4 regions of the Viridibacillus sp. NPDC096237 genome follow, and region 2 is predicted to be linked to each of the others. Evidence: riboswitches for the same ligand, from Rfam matches in the RefSeq annotation. Region 2 holds a riboswitch; each other region holds the start of a gene.
What was found. A riboswitch is a leader RNA that binds a small molecule or an ion and turns the genes downstream of it on or off. The one in region 2 is predicted to bind S-adenosylmethionine.
Positions count from the first base shown of each region.

Region 1: another riboswitch for S-adenosylmethionine. It lies ahead of ACQKMD_RS15260 (bifunctional homocysteine S-methyltransferase/methylenetetrahydrofolate reductase); the one in region 2 lies ahead of ACQKMD_RS07860 (cyclase family protein).
Region 3: another riboswitch for S-adenosylmethionine. It lies ahead of ACQKMD_RS12180 (M20 metallopeptidase family protein); the one in region 2 lies ahead of ACQKMD_RS07860 (cyclase family protein).
Region 4: another riboswitch for S-adenosylmethionine. It lies ahead of ACQKMD_RS11870 (O-acetylhomoserine aminocarboxypropyltransferase/cysteine synthase family protein); the one in region 2 lies ahead of ACQKMD_RS07860 (cyclase family protein).

Region 1 covers NZ_JBNNTI010000029.1:32,712-35,902, reverse strand. The annotation lists gene ACQKMD_RS15270 (protoporphyrinogen oxidase) at 1-311, shown strand, start outside; gene ACQKMD_RS15265 (sortase domain-containing protein) at 904-1,107, shown strand; SAM riboswitch class I at 1,273-1,379, shown strand; gene ACQKMD_RS15260 (bifunctional homocysteine S-methyltransferase/methylenetetrahydrofolate reductase) at 1,453-3,191, shown strand, end outside.
Region 2 covers NZ_JBNNTI010000009.1:89,864-93,054, forward strand. The annotation lists gene ACQKMD_RS07850 (biotin-dependent carboxyltransferase family protein) at 1-107, shown strand, start outside; partial or broken gene ACQKMD_RS07855 (GNAT family N-acetyltransferase) at 250-705, opposite strand; gene ACQKMD_RS07860 (cyclase family protein) at 825-1,562, opposite strand; SAM riboswitch class I at 1,639-1,734, opposite strand; gene ACQKMD_RS07865 (PTS transporter subunit IIC) at 2,416-3,191, shown strand, end outside.
Region 3 covers NZ_JBNNTI010000019.1:66,448-69,638, reverse strand. The annotation lists gene ACQKMD_RS12185 (nitric oxide synthase oxygenase) at 346-1,401, shown strand; SAM riboswitch class I at 1,484-1,590, shown strand; gene ACQKMD_RS12180 (M20 metallopeptidase family protein) at 1,762-2,961, shown strand; gene ACQKMD_RS12175 (VOC family protein) at 2,974-3,191, shown strand, end outside.
Region 4 covers NZ_JBNNTI010000019.1:2,071-5,261, forward strand. The annotation lists gene ACQKMD_RS11870 (O-acetylhomoserine aminocarboxypropyltransferase/cysteine synthase family protein) at 254-1,549, opposite strand; SAM riboswitch class I at 1,663-1,776, opposite strand; gene ACQKMD_RS11875 (NADPH-dependent oxidoreductase) at 1,970-2,701, shown strand; gene ACQKMD_RS11880 (hypothetical protein) at 2,859-3,191, opposite strand, start outside.

The DNA of each region.
Region 1 (3,191 bases), on a different contig from region 2:
ATTCAAACCCAGCTTTTGAAGAGATGAAGCATTTAAGTAAAGCAGAATTAACTAAAATCGCATTAGAGGATATTGCAAAAAGCTTAAAAATAGAAGCAGAGCCCACTGTTGTAGATGTGACAAAGTGGAATGATTTAATGCCAGTTTACCATCTTGGACATGCAAAAACAGTAGAAGCTTTATCAACTAAAATGGCTTCTTCATATGAAAATATAGTACTTGCAGGTTGCTCTTATTACGGTGTAGGTATTGGCTCTTGTATTAAAAATGGAAAAGAAACCGCAGAATCGATACTAAATAAAATACAGTAAAGAATGATCATTAGATTGGAAAGAGCTATTAGAAATAACAATTTCTTTAGCTCTTTCTTTTTGCACAAATTTTTAGTTTAAACAAATTGGAAAACTACTTGAAAGTGCTAAATGAATTGTTACTATAAAATGAATGAGTAAAAAAAGGGAAGTTTGATTATAGGTATTCTATTTTTGGTAATCGGGTTGGTTAGTATTTATTTTCTATAGACCAATCATGGGTTATTTCATCTCGCAAAAGCAACGATCGAACAACAAGACATAGAGATGGCTATAATAAACCTAGATACGTATTTATTTTGAGTAAGTAGCTGATTTAAATGTCAAAGATGTTGTCAAGGTACAATTCAATCAAAGGAAACTTAATGCAATTGGAGCTAGTAGTATACATCATGTGAATATGCGATTGCCCCATTTTATATGTGTCGAATACAAACGTAGCAGTTGGTGCAGGCACGATGAGCCAAATCAAAAGATGGGGAAAGCTAACTATGCGCTAGCTGGACATAATATGAATAATGGGAAGGCACTCTTTAGTCCTCTTACAAATGCAGAAGAAGGTATGGAAGTTTATTTGACTGACTTTTAAAAAATCTATGAATATAAAATTGAAAAAATACATATTGTACAACCGGAGCAAATTGATGTGATTGATGAAAATGAAAAAATGATAACTCTTGTTACATGTAATTATGATGGCTCTAAACGCATGATCATTCAAGGTAAACTGGTTGAAACAAAGGGTTATGATAAAGCAGAAGGTAATGAAGTTTTTTCAAATAAACAGCAACGATAGAAAGGTCAATCTTTTAATACGAAGTCTTCAAAAGTCCTCTTTTTTTGTTTTGTAGTAAAAATATACATATAATACTGAGTTTTGCTGCAATTGCGAAAATCCACTTGACGATATTCATCTCAGGGGTTATGATTCTTTTAATTATTCTAACAATTAAATAAATATTTCTTATCAAGAGAAGCTGAGGGACTGGCCCTTTGAAGCTTCAGCAACCAGCCATTTGGTCAGGTGCTAACTCCAGCGGATTTACTGATTGTCCGAAAAGATAAGAAGGAGCGAACTTCGTAATCGTCAAGCCTTCTTATTCATAAGAAGGCTTTTTTATATAGAAAGGAAGGGATTTTAATGGGATTACTTGAAAAACTACAAACACAAGTGTTAACGGCTGACGGTGCGATGGGCACTCTATTATATTCTTACGGAATCGATTATTGTTATGAGGAATTGAATATCACTAAACCTGAAGTGATTGAAAATATTCACCAACAATATATTAAAGCTGGTGCTGACATTATTCAGACTAATACATATACAGCGAATGCCATTAAATTAGAACGTTATGGTTTAGAGAGTTCAGTAAGAGAGTTTAATGAATCGGCAATCGCAATTGCAAAACGTGCTGCGGCACCAGGAGGACAATTCGTCTTAGGGACAATTGGCGGTATTCGCGGTATTCGTAAAAGTGAAGCGACACTAGATGAGATTATAGTTGCACTTGATGAGCAGGCTGGGCATCTACTGTCGGGTAATCCAGACGGTTTATTACTTGAGACGTACTATGATTTTGAAGAGCTTTCATCCGTAGTGAAGCATTTGCGCAAAGTAACAGATATACCAATCATCTCGCAAGTATCCATGCACGAGCCAGGAATTTTACAAAACGGCTTACTACTAAATGATGCACTACACCAATTAGAAGCTTTGGGTGCAGATATTATTGGAGTAAACTGCCGTTTAGGCCCCCACCATACAATCCAAGCGTTTGAAGATGTTGAATTACCATCAAAGGCATTCTTATCTGCGTATCCAAATGCAAGTCTACTAGATGTAGAAGATGGCAAAATTGTTTATGAATCAGAGGCTGATTATTTTGGTCGTGCAGGTGTTTTACTACGTGACCAAGGTGTTCGCTTAATCGGTGGGTGCTGTGGTACAACACCGAAGCATATTGAAGCGGTTAAAAAACGTATTGCGGACCTACCACCAATTGAAAATAAAATTGTAAAAAAGAAAAAAGTGGTTGAGATTAAAGAGGCGATACCAGATCATCATGAGCCACTCCATGAAAAGGCGAAAAAGGAACGTACAATTATCGTAGAGCTTGATACACCTCGCCATCTTGATACTGCCGCCTTTATAGAAGGTGCGCAAATACTTAATGCAACAGGAGTTGATGCTGTCACTATGGCTGATAATTCGTTAGCATCTCCTCGTATTAGCAACATGGCAATGGGCTCTATTTTGAAAATGCAAAATAATATTCGTTCCCTCGCCCATATTACTTGTCGTGATCGCAATCTAATTGGCTTACAATCACATTTAATGGGCCTAGATGCATTGGGCATTAATGAGATTCTTGCAGTTACTGGAGACCCTACAAAAGTAGGTGATTTCCCAGGTGCAACTAGTGTTTATGATGTTTCAAGCTTAGAGTTACTTCAGTTAATTAAACAATTGAATGAAGGGATATCATTTTCTGGTAAACCTCTTCGCAAAAAGGCTAATTTTTCTATTGCAGCTGCATTTAATCCTAACGTTCGAGTACTTGACAGAGCTGTAAAACGATTAGAAAAGAAAATTGAGTGCGGAGCAGATTATTTCATCACACAACCTGTATATACAAAAGAAAAAATAATAGAAATCTATGAAGCTACGAAACATTTAGAAACCCCTATCTTCTTAGGGATTATGCCATTAACCGGTATCCGAAATTCGGAGTTTTTACATCATGAAGTACCAGGTATTAAGCTCTCTGAGGAAGTACTTGAGAGAATGCGTGCAACAGGTGACGATAAAAACCTTGCAACTGCAGAAGGTATTGCGATTGCTAAGGAATTAATCGATACAGCTGCAGAGTTATTCAA
Region 2 (3,191 bases):
TTCGATTCGAACTCGTAACATTAGAAGAAGCTCAACAAGCATTAATTGATAAAGAGCAAAAACTCAAAAACATTACAACAGCGGTTCGCTTATCATCAAACATTTAATAATAATAAAGGAGCGAGCAATAGACTAAACGAGTTACTATTTAGGCGAAGAGAAAGAGCATGTTTTGAAAAAAAAATTCAAAACATGCTCTTTTTGTATTTTATCGTTTCTATCTGTTAAAAGAATGCTCAATCAGTATACTTATAATTCTAATGTCATAAACACGCTATTTGAATCCTCAATAGAATTCGAAAATGACTTACAGTATTGAAACCCAATTTTAGAATATAGCCTCTTAGCAGGTTCAAAAGCCTCCATTGAACCTGTTTCTAAACTTAATCGCGTATAACCACGATTCCTAGCTTCTTCAATGATATGTTCAAGAATGTATCTTGCAACACCTTTTCTTAAATGTAATGAAGAAGTACGCATTGATTTTAATTCACCATGGTGAGCATTAAGTTCTTTTAATGCACCTCATCCAACTAATGTATCTTGTTCCCAAGCACTCCAGAATGTGATTTCTGATTTTTTCAATTCCTCAAGATTTAAGGCATGTATTCTTTCCGGAGGAGAATTTTGTACCATACATTGAAGGTGCTCATTCAATAACTCCGCTACTTCAATTCCATTCAAATCATCAATTTTAATAACCAAAAGGATCACGACTTAGATTCTATTATTCAGTTGCGTCTATACTATGACGGCCGGAGCCAACGGTATCTAGCATAAATTACTTCTTACTATGCCGTTTCAGACGAGTGGGTACAAATTATTTAAGGTAGAATAGCAAATGATCGAACTGGGAAGCCAGAAGCCTTCTCAGGTTTTGGTACGATGTTAAAAATGATAGCCCCTTTTGGAGGTAGCAGGTCTAGATTAGTGAGCAACTCTACTTGATAAGTATCTTGTTCCAATACATATAGTTCACCAAGTAAAGCATTGTTTTGACGATATAATACACTAGAATCCGTATCAAATGTTTCATGTCCTACCGCTTTAATATGACGCTCCTCAAATAAGAATTTCAATGCATCTACTGACCATCCTGGCGCATGTGGATTACCCTCAGCATCAAAGTTATTAAATGCTTCAATATCAGGCCAACGTTTGCTCCAATCTGTGCGGAGTGCAACAAATGTATCTGCCTCAATTTCACCGTATTCAGCCTCAAATTTTAAAATATCTTGAACTGAAAACGTGAAATCATGATTTTCGGCTACATCTTTAGAATGATCTATTACAACGAGCGGCAATGCAAGTTCTTTTAACTCCAATTCTTCTAAATAGCGAGCATCACGGACAAAGTGAATAGGTGCATCTAAATGTGTACCGTACTGACCAGCAAAGGCAAAGTTTTGAGTAAAAAAGCCATCATCATGTGAAAATAGCGTTGTCTTTTCTAACCCTTTAAATGCATTAAATCGTGGTGTATCTGCTCCAAAAGTATGTGTTAAATCGATCCATTTCTTTTCTTTTAACGTTTTTAGTGCATTGATTAATTCTGTTGACATATCCATCACCTCATCATTTTTTTGAACAAAAAACCTCTTCTCGATAAGAAGAGGTTGATGATACGTCCATGCACTCTTCTTATCTTCAAGCATACGCTTCTGGAATTAGCACGGTACAGCGTCCGTTGCTGAGATTTCACAGGGCCAGTCCCTCCACCTCTCTGGATAAGAAAAAAGTTATTTTGTTGTTTCTAAATTTACAACTTTCGAAATCTATTGTCAATATAAAATTTCGAAAATTCTTTTAAGTATATGATTCTTACTAGCAATTATGATAGCTTTTCATTACAAAAAAACAACTTTAAGCTCCGTTTTTAGCCTTGTTTGATCCCAAATGCTATTCATCTACCATCAATATCTTCGATAACAAACTCTTTATTGTTGTAATCGGTATCACTTAATGAGCGATCTATTTTCACACTAGAGTTAATGAATTCCTCTTGAAGCATTGCATGATTGTTTGTTATAAAGTACGCATCATACCCATAACCATATAAAACTTAATTTGGTATAACTTCTTGTCCATTTGACTACGTACGGGATATATCGGCCGTTGGGAAGATGCTGTGAGACATTAATAACATATTATCCATGTAATCTCTCCTTCATAAATTACTTCATTTATTTTTTGATTTATTGTGTCCACATCTATCAGCTTATAAAAAGTACTTAAATGATAGAATTGTCAGATAAAATAAATGTGCGAATTTATCAATAATATTCTAGTTGATGTTGTATATTTACTCTTTTATGTGTTTATTCAATAGAATGCTACTATTGGTTGCATTGACCGCCGTCTGAATTGTTCATATAATTTAGAACATTAACTCACTTGAGATTGGAGATTTGTCGTATGAAAGATTTTTTTAACAAGTTATTAACTGGTATGAGTATGGGAATTGTAGTATCCCTCATTCCAAATGCTTTAGTGGGTGAAATATTAAAATTGATCATTCCATATTTTCCGATATTACAACATATTTTAGATATATCTGTACTCGTTATGAGCATGTTACCTGTCATTATCGGTGTAACTGTAGGTCTGTCATTTAAATTAACGCCAATTCAGACTGCTAGTATTGGTCTTGCTTCGATTGTAGGTAGCGGAGTAGTGCAAATATCAACTGACGGCGTTATGACACTGAATGGTATAGGCGTTGTGATAAATACAGGAATTACAGCAGGATTAGCTGTGTTATTTGTTAAATACGTAGGTACACGTTTAAAGGACTACACGATTTTACTACTACCAGCATTAACAATTTTCATCCCTGGGTTATTAGGCACTATTATTTTACCTTTTGTTCGTAATGGGTCAGGATATGTTGGTGTTATTATTAATAATATTACACATTTACAACCCGTGATAATGGGCTCAACCATTGCTGTAATCTTTAGTATTTTAATTTTATCACCATTATCGACAATCGGAGTTGCAACTGTTATTATGCTCTCAGGTATCGGTGCTGGTGCTGCCAATCTTGGTGTTGTAGCTTCTGGTGTAGGAATGTGTATTGCAAGCTATAAAGCAAACTCTTTAGGCACTGCTCTTGCCCACGTAATGGGTTCTCCAAAGATTCAAATGCGCAACTTTTTTATGAAGCCTAAAATTGCCTTACCGATGATGAT
Region 3 (3,191 bases), on a different contig from region 2:
TGAAAGTAGCTCACTATCTCAAACAGGTTCAGAGTCCAGTTATGGACACTGCTTATAGGGGGCGCAGCAATCTTATTTGGATTAGGAATTTTATTTAACAGAAGAACTAAAAAAGCATAGTAAAAGCGAGGACTATTAATTGGTTTCATACCATTAATAGTCCTTTTTTATATTGGATAAGGATAAAATATTTGATTACTACAGTATTTTATTGTTCATTTTATAATAAAAATGTAGTTGCCACAAAATCACCACATTATTTAAGTCTTATGCCTTGTCTGTTGGAAATCACTTCTTCTATGATGGTAGATAGGAAGTCGAGTAGTGACAGGAGGAACTATAGCGATGTTGAATGAGGCAATTGAATTTATAAAGATGTATTATTCGGAAACGGGACAATCTGATGAGGAGTTAGTGAGTCGCATAGCTGAAGTAGAGCATGAGATTCATGACAATGGTTTTTATGAACATACGATAGATGAACTGAAGTTTGGTGCACAAGTAGGTTGGCGCAATAGCAATAAGTGTATTGGTCGCTTATTTTGGCAAACGATGCAATTACTTGATCAGCGCGAATTAAGAGATGAGCAGGATATTTTCCACGCACTTTTAGAGCATATTGATTTTGCAACAAATGATGGTCGTATTCGTCCAACGATTACGGTTTTCTCTCAACGTGATGTAAGAGTTTGGAACCATCAATTAATTCGCTATGCAGGTTATGAAACAACTGATGGTATTGTAGGCGATCCAGATTCAGTAGCGTTTACACAAAAATGTGAGCAACTTGGCTGGCAAGGACAGGGTGGCCGTTTTGATGTGCTACCACTTGTTATTCAAGTAGAGGATAGAGCCCCACAAATATTCGATATTCCAGCTGAATATATATTAGAAGTACCGATTCGCCATCCTGAGTTTGAATGGTTTGAAGAGCTTGAGTTGAAATGGTATGCGGTTCCGATGATTTCGAATATGAAACTCGAAGTAGGTGGCATCACGTATGCGGCGGCTCCCTTTAACGGCTGGTATATGGGAACAGAAATTGGTGCGCGTAATTTAGCGGATGATTATCGTTATAATATGCTTCCAATAATTGCAGAGAAAATGGGTCTAAATACAGCATCTAATTCGACTTTATGGAAAGACCGCGCATTAGTTGAATTGAATGCAGCAGTTTTATATTCGTATAAAGAAGATGATGTGAGCATTGTAGATCACCATACAGCAGCGCAACAATTCAAGCGCTTCGAAACTAATGAGCAAATTGCAGGGCGTGACGTAACGGGAAATTGGACATGGCTTATTCCACCATTATCACCAGCTACAACGCATGTTTTCCATAAACCATATGACAATGAACGTAAAACACCGAACTATTTTTATCAAAAAGCGCCATATTAATTTAGAGAATTACAGGGAATATATTGCAATTTTTAATGGAGTGACGTATCATGATTTTTAAATACTACTAATTCAATAGGTTTTCTTATCGAGAGAGATGGAGGGACTGGCCCTGTGACATCTCAGCAACCGCTATTATAGCAAGGTGCTAATTCCTGCAAGTTGATTAAAAAACTTGATAGATGAGGAGGGACTTGTATACAAAGTCGATTTCTTGGAGTGAAATATAGAAGTCGGCTTTTTTATTATCATGAAATAAATATGTAATACTATAATGAAAAGTTCTAAGAAAAAAATTTAGCTTTAATTCATAGTAAACTAATATGAATTAAAGGGATAAATAGAATGGAGGAATATTGAATGAGTGCGATCACGCAAAAAGAATTTTTAACTACAATTTATGAAGAAATAGATCAAGGCTTTGCTGAAATTGTTGGATGGAGAAGATATTTGCATGAGCATCCTGAGCTATCTTTTGAAGAATATGAAACAGCAAAGTTTATTGCAGATAAGCTTGAGGGTTTTGGTTTAGAAGTGAAAAAAGGGATTGGTGGAAATGGTTTAATCGGAATTTTAAAAGGGGAGCAGTCTGGTAAGACAATTGCTTTAAGAGCCGATTTTGATGCATTACCAATTACAGATTTAAAAGAAGTTACTTATAAATCTCAAAAAGAAGGCGTCATGCATGCATGTGGACATGATGGGCATACAACCGCATTACTAGCGACAGCAAAAACGCTCAGTCATTACTGCAAGCATTTACATGGTAACATTATTTTCATCTTCCAGCATGCGGAGGAAAAACCACCTGGTGGTGCAAAATTCATGATTGCTGAAGATGTATTAAAGGATGTGGATTATGTTTTCGGTGCACATTTAGATTCAGGTGTTCCAGTTGGAAAAGTATCTGTTGGTGATGGCTATAGAATGGCAGCAGTAGATAAATTCGCGATTAAAATTCAAGGGCTTGGTGGACACGGTGCGAAACCACAGCAATCCATCGATTCAATCGTAATCGGTAGTGAAATAGTAAGTTCATTACAGAACATAGTCAGTCGTCGCTTAAACCCTTTTGATGCAGCGGTAGTGACAGTGGGAGTTTTCCGTGCAGGTAGTGCTTTTAACATTATCGCAGATTCGGCGATTATTGAAGGAACAGTACGTACAATGACAGAAGATGTTCGTAGTAAGGTGAAAGAGGAAATTTATGCAATTGTAAAAGGGACTACTGAATCAGCGCATGCAACGTATGGAATTGATTATTTACGTGGCTACCCAGCGCTTTATAATCACCCATTCGAAACTGCACTTGTAAAAGAGTTATTTGAAAATGAGTTCGGTGTAGAATCTGTAATAGATATCGAGCCGTCAATGGGTGCAGAAGACTTTGCCTACTTTTTAAATGAAAGGCCAGGCACTTATTTCAAAGTAGGCTCTCGTAATGACGATGAACGCACACAATTCCCGCATCATCATCCGAAATTTGATTTTGATGAAAGGGCGTTATTAATAATCGAGAAATCGTTTGTGAAAATCGTTTCACATTATTTATTTAAATAAGGGGACTTGAACATGACATTATCGTTTGATCACTTAGTACATTTTGTAGATGAACCAAAAGAAGTAATTAAGCTATTACAAAGCCAAGGAATCCATGCTGTTGAAGGTGGCGTTCATGAAGGGCGCGGAACGTATAATGCACTTAGCTACTTTGATCTAAGCTATATCGAGTATCTCGGTACATATGACAGAGCTCTAATAGCTGAGACAGAGCATTTACATCACAGTCT
Region 4 (3,191 bases), on a different contig from region 2:
ACTGTGTTTCAATTTTTTTACTTATTGATGATTTTAGACTATTAATGAACAGATTACAAGAAAAATCTTTCGGGAGAGGACAATTGTTTTTCTAGAAAGGTCAAATTAATCCATTAATAATAACATATTAACTGTATTTTAAATTTCCAGACAAATTGTTCATAGTATAAAATATTATACTTTGAAAAGGAAAAAGGATGACATAATGCCTCTCGTCATCCCTTGTCTTGATCTTTTCTTCTTATATAAATACTTATTTTGCTACTACCGCTTCATCTACTTTTGCGAAAGCATTATCTAGAGCTGCAATAATATCTTCAATTGCTTCTAAACCAATTGATAATCGTACAAGCTCTTCAGATACTCCTGCAGCTACTAATTCTTCCGCACTTAACTGTTGGTGTGTTGTAGATGCTGGATGAATGATTAACGAACGTGCATCACCAACATTAGCTACATGGGAGAATAACTCGATATTATCAATTAATTGACGACCGGCTTCACGCCCACCTTTAATACCGAATGTTAGAACTGAACCAAAGCCATTTTTTAAATATTTCTTTGCATTTTCATGAGTTGCACTGTCTTCAAAGCCATTGAAGCTAACCCACTCTACATTTTCGTGACTACGTAGATATTCTGCAACTTTTTGTGCATTTTCATTGTGGCGTGGTACACGTAAATGTAGTGTTTCGAGACCTTGAATTAATTGGAATGCATTGTCAGGACTTAATGTTGGGCCGAAATCACGTAGTAATTGAACGCGCAGACGAGTTGCGAATGCAGCACTTGCAGCATCAACACCATAGCGAATACCATGATAAGATGCATCTGGCTCAGTATAGTCAGGGAATTTCCCTTGTGTCCAATCAAATTTTCCAGCATCAACAGCGACTCCACCGATTACTGTACCGTGTCCACCAATCCATTTTGTTGCAGAGTGCACTACAATATCTGCTCCGAACTTGATTGGATTTGAACCATATGGTGATGGGAATGTATTATCAACAATTAATGGAATCTCATTTTCATGTGCGATATTTGCCAAGGCTTCAATATCTACTACAGTTAAACTTGGATTACCGATTGTTTCCACATAAATCGCTTTTGTATTTTCTTGAATTGCTGAACGGAAATTTTCTGGATCTCTTTCATCTACAAATGAAGCTGTTATGCCATAGCGTGGTAAAGTATTGGCTAATAAATTATATGTACCGCCATATAAACTACCTGAAGCAACGATATGATCTCCAGCACGAGCAATATTTAAAATTGAGAATGAAATAGCAGCCATTCCTGAAGATAATGCTACTGCTGCTGTTCCACCTTCTAAAAGTGCAACGCGTTTTTCGAATACATCGACAGTTGGGTTCATAATACGAGAATAAATATTACCAGGTTCTTCAAGTGCAAATAGTTTTTGAGCATGCTCCGAACTATTAAAAGCGTAAGCGGTTGTACGATAAATTGGTACCGCACGTGCACCTGTTGTTGGATCTGCTACTTGGCCACCGTGTAATAATAAAGTTTCTGGACGTAAGTTAGTCATCATTTATTCCTCCTGAATGTTTTTAGATGGCAAATCGGAGGTATGATGAGGATTTTGTGGAAAAACAAAAACCCTCTTCACTAAGAAGAGGGTTGCATACGCAATTTTTCCTCCCCTTATCTGTCAGATCCGATTAAAAATCTGTAGGAATTAGCACCATTGTGAGTTCGTCACTCACCGGTTGCTGGGCATCGTAGGGCCTATCCCTCCGCCGCTCTTGATAAGAGTATTTGATTCAGTTCCATCTTGTTGACAAGTATAGAAGATATATCGAACCGATGTCAATACCTTTATTTGTCTTTTCTGAAAATTAATTTAATAGATACTCTGTTTAGTCATATAAAATTAATTTAAGTAAACTTTAAATTATGGTAGCCTAAAGAAAGTAAATATTTTCATTTCACAAAGGGGTTTCTAATTATGGTAAAAGAATTACTACGTAGTCACTCTTCTGTACGCAAATATACAGGAGAAAGTATTCCTAAAGAAGTCATTATCGATTTAATTGAAACAGCACAAATGGCGGCAAGCTCTCATTTCGTACAAGCATACAGCGTCATTTGGGTTACGGATGAAGATAAGAAGAAAAAACTTGGAGAACTTTCAAATAATGAGTTCCAGTTTGGAACAGCTGGTGCTTCGTTTTTATTTTGTGTAGATTTTAAACGACTGCAAGTTGCTGGTCAAAAAAATGGTGTAGAAATTATTGCTGATTCTGCGGAAAACGTACTTGTAGGTGTTGCAGATGTTGCACTTTTCGCTCAAAACTTCGTTATTGCTGCTGAAGACCAAGGTTATGGTATTTGTTATATTGGTGGAGCGCGTAATAATCCAAATGAAATTAGCGAATTATTCGGGCTTCCAGAATACGTTTTCCCCTTGTTCGCTATAACAATCGGTGTACCTACTAAGCGAAATGAAACAAAACCTCGTTTACCAGTACAAGCTGTACTGCATGAAAATAATTATGATGTAGAACAATATGACACATTGCTAGATGAATATGATGCAACACTGGAAGCTTACTACGCTAGTCGTGGATCAAATCGTAAAATGGCTAACTGGACAAAACAAATGGCTGACTTCTTAATAGAGCAACGTCGACCACATATCAATGAATTTTTGGCGCAAAAAGGCTTTACTTGGAAGTAATAAAGGAACCTCTAAAATTAGGGATACCTAGTTTTAGAGGTTTTTTGTATGCGTTTGACCTAATTTGCTTCATTTTATAATACTAATTATCTCTTTCACTTAATCATAAACCTATGAAAAAACCTGCCACTATGAAGTGACAGGTAGACATTTCATTTTATTCTTTTACTAATCCTTCTATTACGAGCTCTTTTACAGGTAAGAAGACTTCGCCTGAGTTGATATATTTCACTTCGACTTTGTCGCCTTCTTCTAGATAGATTGCTAGTGGTACAACTTCTGAGTTGACACTATAGTTATCTTTGTTATCTAACATAAACGACACAGTTGTGAAATCGCCATTTTTCTCTTTATAAACTCGAACAATTTTCCCTTTAATTGTCGCTTGTTCTTGTTGCGAGCTACCGTTTACAGAACCGCCACCACGGCTTAAGATCGATTTATATTGTCTTAATGCCTCATTTGGAGTTGTACCTGAAACTGAAAGCTC